Regions from separate parts of the Neobacillus sp. YIM B06451 genome, predicted to be linked through region 3. Evidence: predicted binding sites of a transcription regulator. Region 3 holds the regulator's gene; each other region holds the start of a gene.

Region 1 (2,278 bases), on a different contig from region 3:
ATAGCGTAGGTGAACCAAGCTCTTTTTTGAAAAGCGCTTTACGGGAAGGTTTTATTGATAATTGAGGAAAACAGAGAAGGCAACTCCCATTCGGGTTAGTTGCCTTCTTCTAAAATAAACTTCGTTAAAGTTATTAATTTTTGCTAACGGCTAAACACGCAATAAAGCGCCATTAGGCTTTGGCAACTCTTGCTCGGTTATCTGATTCATTTTACAAAAATGTTCGAAAAATTGTTGTGCCAGTTCTCGTTCCTTCGGGTCACTTTTCAGCGAAACGATATCAAGCAAAATTTGAGCCATCCATAAATTATCAAAATAACGGTATTTACCTGTATTCCATGTTATTCTGTGGGGCAATTTCTCATTTACGTAATAGTTCCAGAAAAGCATCTGTTCCGACTCTTTTTCAGTAAGTTGGAGTCTGTATGTTGAATGAGCGGGAATAAATCCATCTTCACAAAGCTTACCGATAAAGTTTTCATTCACCATATAGACACCTAAGATACGCCTGTCTTGTTCAGGCAAACTGGAATCTCTTGTTGTTAACAGGACAGCGCTATTTTGATGCAAGCGAATGGGTTTATTTGGCTTCCCCTGGTTTTTACCACTTTTTAATACGCCTGAAAAAACCTTCCATTCTGAAAAGGAATTATTCTGTTCTTCTGTGTCACACCAAAAAACCATTTGGGATTCAGGATGAAGTTTATGATTTTTCATAAGTTTTTCATGTTCCCAGCGAAGCTCCAGTTTTTTCTGTTGTAGCTTTTTTTCCTCTTCCTTCTTCCATTCTTCCTCTTTTCGTTCGACTTCCATTTTTTGTATAACTTTTTCGAGTGAATTAGCAGCAACTTTATCATGCAGTTTTAGGTGCTTTTCAAATACATCGGGGAAAACAAACTTTTTATTTTCTGATGCGAAGTTTATGACAATACGAGAATCATTATGTTTCACTATACTACCTAGGCCAAAACGCTTGTGTGTAACTTTCTTATTGATTAGATTCAATATTCTAGTCCTCCTTGTAAATAAAAACTCGACTACTACTAGTTAGTAAATTGATAATTTTATTCACCTAAATTCCTTTAAAGCTCACACAATTGTTTGATTTTTTTTTCGTTTAAAAAAAAGATATTAAAAAAACCGTATCCATAATTCTATCTGCAAAAAGTACAGCTGAATTCGGAATACGATTAAAAAACAATTGTAAGACTATTGTAACATTTATTCAAAAATAACACAAATTTATTGTTGACAACATGTTTTGTCGTGAGGTAAAATGAAAATTTTATTCTATTTACATATTTGAAATAACTTCATCAATTATCCATTCTCGGTTTACCAATCCTAAAATAAATTAGAGGCAAGAGTGTATAGCTCTTGCCTCATTTACTATCTTAATATTATCTGCGAGACACACTCTACATGTGTGGACTGTAATTGACAACACAAGTAGATGTTGGCGAGTTTATCAGTATTTTAAAAAGTATGGATGTTTTATTTCAATATAAACATCCATAGCAAATTAGTTTAATTATGTATAATGACGTGCCTGATTTAGTAAAAATGGTTGGTTAATTGCTTAAAAAGATATCTTTAAACTTTTTTATATCGTTGAGTACTTGTTCCGGGAGACTTAATATTGTCGTTCCGTCAAATAAACCAGAATACTTAGCAAAGCTCTTTATATCAGCAATAGGATCATTGCTAGCTTGATTATAAATTAAGAAAAGTGGGCAACGCTTTAGTAGATAATCAATCGCCAGGCTTTGTTGATCAAAACTTAAAACTATGTTGAATTCCACTGCATCCCTAAATTTTAAGTTATAAAAAGTTTGAATTGCATTTTGATTTGAATGATATTTTGTTGTTATTTCATGCTCATAGTTATTTTCTCTAAGATCCACTTTTTTTAATTCTTCAATCCCCAAATTGCAACCACTTTTGTATTGTCTTCAATTTCAAAAGCACGTATTCTTCTTACCATACTTACCTCCATAGTGTTACTATATAGATTTTTTAACTATAGTAATAACACTTCTAAATAAATTTCCATTAAGACAAAGCGATACCAGAATAAATAATTCGATTAATAAATTATTTTTTTTTTACTACCTCTGAAAATCCCTTACAAACCTCAGCAATCTCACTTTCCACATCAATTATATTAGTAGTGGGTTTTGTGGATTGCGTGGTAATCGCAGTATCTAATCATTTTTATGAATTGAATAGATAACATCATCACTTTTTCCTACGAAGGTTCTTTTTTCGAACTTCATTC
Region 2 (2,278 bases), on a different contig from region 3:
GCAAATAGTTGAAGTCAATGATGAGTACCTTTCACCCTTCAAACCGATCGAGATTATCAAAAAGAGCTGTGAATATTTCGGAAGTTCTTTTGAGGGGAGAAAAGAAGGGACGAAGCAGCTCATCGGCATCACCCATAAAGTTCCCATTGCTATTGACCCCACGAACTTCATCTATTTTTTCCCCACCACCTCGCCAAACCGGCCAGAGTGCATTTGGATTTCCCATGAACATGTTTTACACCACAACCGGACATCCACCGAAGACACACTCGTCACTTTCCAAAATAAACATTCCTACCCGTTTCCTGTTTCCTACAGTTCCTTTGAAAATCAGTTGCTTCGTACGGCGTTGCTAAGGACCAAGCTGATGCAGCGGATTGAACATATGGAGAGAAAGTCCTTCTATTTCCAAAAGTCAAAAATGATGGAAGCGTCTGAACAGCACCGTGAATATGGACAGTTTTTTGATTACCGGACCAGGGGCTAGTGGATGGATTCGCCAGTACGGGACAGATGCCTGCCAATTAAATAATATTCCATCAGTTCCTGGACTTTGTTCCGGATACGCGGATTAAAGTAGTTATGATATTCCTCATAGCCTTTATAAAGGAACAGGAACATAGTAAAAGCATCGTCCCGTTTCGTTTCCGTCACTTTCAATTGATGGGCTTTCATATACGCTTTCACCTCCGCAAGTTCCTTCTGGACCGCCTTCATTGTCTCCTCAACCAATTCCAGGTAGGGTTTCCTCAGCTTGAACGGGCTCGCTTGAATGACGGAAAGATCCCGGTTCAGGACAGTCAGCACCATTGGAAGATAAATGGCCTGCTCCATAATATCCCGGTCTTTTTCAGGTATTCTTGTCATCTTACCCCGGCTCCCTTCATCATAGAACAGAACGCATGTTCGTAAATATCATACAAAATCTGTTTGCAATTCGCAATAGCCAAGGAAGAGGACACAGGTTTTTTTAACCGAAACAGTCCCGGAAATCCATTTCTTTTTAAAATTCCATGCCTTCCCAATGGATTAGTATTCCTTTTATTCCGGCATTTTATTGTTTAGGACAAAGAATTTTTCTATTTTAAAAAAATAAGAAGGAAAAAGTATTTCTGTTATCGAAATACTTAATTACTACATAAAAAGGTGGGAATTTGATGGGCAAGACAGGAATCAAAGCGGAGCATTTATATGAATTAAAATCACTTGCAGACCCGAGGCTTTCACCTGATGGTAAGGTTTGCGCCTATACGGAAACAAGCATTTGTGAGGAAAAGGGAGATTACTTTTCAAATATTTTCACTGTGGATACGAGCGGCGATAAACAGCCGGCCCAATGGACTTATGGAAAAAATAAAAACCATTCCCCTCGGTGGTCCCCGGATGGCTCGCAGCTTGCGTTCGTTTCCAACCGAAGCGGTAAGAACCAAATTTACGTCATCGGTACTGGCGGAGGGGAAGCGAAGCAGCTGACAGACCTTCCGAGCGGGGCGGGGTCACCTGTATGGTCGCCGGACGGGAAGCGAATCGCTTTCCAGGCATCGGTGGAAAACGGGAAAAAGGTGACCGATAAAGAGGAAGAAAAGAAAGAGAAAGACAAGAATAAGCTTGAGCCTCTTGAAGTAACTAAAATGAAATATAAATCGGATGGGGAAGGTTTTTGGAAAGGGAAATACCGGCAAATCGCAGCTGTCGATGTGGAAACAGGCGAAGTCACCCAGCTGACGGATGGGCCGTACGACCATTATCTGTTCTGCTGGTCCCCTGATGGAAAGCGGCTTGCCGTAGGCGCTGATTACAGCGAAGATAAGGATAACTCATTCAGGCTCGACCTTTACTTCCTCGAAACGGAATCGGGCGAGCTTAAGAAAATCGATTCGGGTGAACTCTCCTTCTCAAATGCTTCCTGGTCGCCGGATGGAAAGACAATCGCACTGTCCGGCCATGACATGGAGTATAAAAATGCGACATTGTCGAGGGTTTGGCTATACGATGTTGAATCGGAATCCTTTACCTGCGTAACAGGGGATCTTGATGCGACGATTGCTCCGGTGCTCGGAGGCGATTTCCTTCAGGGTACGGTTTCGCCGGGAATCCTCTGGGCGGATGACAGCAAAAGTTTTTATTTTATCGTCAGCGACCTTGGAAACACGGTAGTCTATTTCGGAAACGTGGAAGGGGAACTTTACCCAGCCCTTCTCGACAACCAGTATGTATATGGGATGTCGCTTGACGGCAAAAACCAGCGCGCCGCGGTTGCCATCAGCAGGCCGGACGA
Region 3 (2,278 bases):
CCTTTATAAGGCTAAGCAGTTCGAGGAGCCCCTCCCTTTCAAGGGAATATCCGCTTGCCTGCTCCATGTAGACCGCTGCCTTTTCAAAACCGTGCCTTTCCGCAAGAGCAAGAAGTTCCTCCTCCTGCCTTGCAAGGGACGTTTCCTGGGCTTCCTTTTCTGTGCTGACTCGGCAATATATCGCTGCCCGGACGCCCTTGTTCCCCATATTTACTCATCCTTTCCAACACTTGCTAGCTGCTGCCCCTCGCTAATGGTGAGCTTTTTAATAGGGACAATGATTTTGTCCCCTGGATAAATCGTATCGCTCGCGAGTTCATTGTTTTTCTTTACCCAGTTTATAATATCAGACCGGTCCATCGAATGGCGTTCGGCAAGCTCCTCCGCAACCGCCCAAATGGAATCCCCTTCTTTTACTGTAATGGTCATGTATGTATCTTCAGTTGCAGGTTTGCTAAAGTACGATACCGCTCCCGCACATAGGCTGCTGAAAAAAATCAAAAGTACGACGTAAGAGTTATTTATTAAAAGTTTCTTCATTGGACGCACCCCTTAAGAATGTATGTTCGGTTTATTTGATTTGATTATAATCCGAACATCTGTTTGATGTCAATGAAAAAACTCGAACTTATGTTTGTATCTTTGTCCAACCCATGCTATAATTAGGTAACAATACCAGAAGAGGTGTTTCCATTTATGGCTAAAATATCGAAGAGGCAGCAGGAGATCCTTGATTATATTAAAAGCGAAGTAAAAAGAAAGGGTTATCCGCCGTCCGTCCGTGAAATCGGTGAAGCAGTGGGGCTTGCCTCAAGCTCGACCGTACACGGCCACCTGGAACGGCTGGAAATGAAGGGCCTCATTAGAAGGGACCCGACGAAACCAAGGGCAATTGAAATTCTTGAAGCGGATGAAGCATACATCCCGAAAGTCCGGGTCGTCAATGTTCCAGTCGTCGGGCGTGTTACTGCGGGTCAGCCTATCACCGCTGTTGAAAATGTCGAGGAGTATTTCCCACTTCCCGAAACAATGGTCCCTTCGGACGAGCAGGTTTTCATGCTTGAAATTATGGGGGAAAGTATGATTGAAGCTGGTATCCTTGATGGGGACTATGTCATTGTAAAGCAGCAGAAGACAGCAAATAATGGCGATATCGTTGTCGCAATGACAGAAGAGGACGAAGCTACGTGTAAAAGATTTTACAAAGAAAAAGACTATATCCGCCTCCAGCCGGAAAACCCCACCATGGAGCCTATCATCCTTAGGGAAGTATCCATTTTGGGAAAAGTTATCGGCGTATACCGGAGCATCCATTAAAAAACAGGCTATTGCGGATAGCCTGTTTTTCTTTGCTTCTATAGATTTATTGTTCCGTCTGGGCTTCTTCCCTTTGCTGTGCCCGCTCGTCATACCAAAGCTTCGCGTGGGTAAGGATTGAGAAAACCAGGAAGAAATTCATTGCCCAAACTCCGACAAATGGGCTTATGCCCCCAAACTCTATTGTTTTATACCCCTTTAAAATCATCACAAGATAGGATTCAATAAAAACTAATACGAACCCAGCCGCACCTGCAACCGCCATTCTGATCATGCTGATACCCCCTCAAAGTTCGGAAATTCAAAAGTTTGTCACTTTGTTTTTACAGCTTTGTGAACATAAACAACATACGAACATTTTTAACCTTGAATCTGTTATTTTAAAGATACAGAAAAACTTCAACAGCAATCGATTTCAAAAAAAGCCATCACAAGATTGCTTAGTCAAACATCGCAATGAACAGCAAGAACACAACGAGATTGAACAACCTAGACGCATTAGTGGGAAATAATCGCATCGTCATTGACAAGGGATCCAGCTAGATACATCTACGATTTGCATCAAGATACAAAATGGTCATCTTAGAAACTGCTATGATTCGCATCCAGAAACACAGCATCACAGCCTAGAAGCACCTAAGATTGGCACCAAGATACAAAACCTTACAGCTTAGAAACATCTACGATTTTCATCAAGATACAAAATGGTCATCTTAGAAACTGCTATGATTCGCATCCAGAAACACAGCATCACAGCCTAGAAGCACCTAAGATTGGCACCAAGATACAAAACCTTACAGCTTAGAAACATCTACGATTTTCATCTAGTTTTAGAATGGCCATCTTAGAAACAACTATGACCTGCATCCAGAAACACAAAATCACAGCCTAGAAGCACCTAAGATCGGCACCAAGATACAAAAACTTACAACTTAGAAACATCCACGATTTGCATCCAGAT

Evidence for each region. The regulator LexA, encoded in region 3, represses DNA repair genes until DNA is damaged. The targets are predictions, from matches to a motif close to CGAACATATGTTCG.
Region 1: a site for LexA is predicted at 1,091-1,104, ahead of RB160_RS10200 (malate synthase). Genes of this name have one in related genera too.
Region 2: a site for LexA is predicted at 896-909, ahead of RB160_RS14545 (YhjD family protein). Genes of this name have one in related genera too.

What each region holds. Positions count from the first base shown of each region.
Region 1 is NZ_JAVFKJ010000004.1:94,434-96,711, reverse strand. It holds gene helD (RNA polymerase recycling motor HelD) at 1-65, shown strand, start outside; gene RB160_RS10200 (malate synthase) at 151-1,005, opposite strand; gene RB160_RS10195 (hypothetical protein) at 1,572-1,928, opposite strand; gene RB160_RS10190 (GNAT family N-acetyltransferase) at 2,205-2,278, opposite strand, start outside.
Region 2 is NZ_JAVFKJ010000008.1:72,242-74,519, reverse strand. It holds gene RB160_RS14550 (competence protein ComK) at 1-487, shown strand, start outside; gene RB160_RS14545 (YhjD family protein) at 484-867, opposite strand; gene RB160_RS14540 (S9 family peptidase) at 1,158-2,278, shown strand, end outside.
Region 3 is NZ_JAVFKJ010000001.1:493,781-496,058, reverse strand. It holds gene RB160_RS02315 (YneB family resolvase-like protein) at 1-208, opposite strand, end outside; gene yneA (cell division suppressor protein YneA) at 211-540, opposite strand; gene lexA (transcriptional repressor LexA) at 697-1,317, shown strand; gene RB160_RS02300 (hypothetical protein) at 1,364-1,591, opposite strand.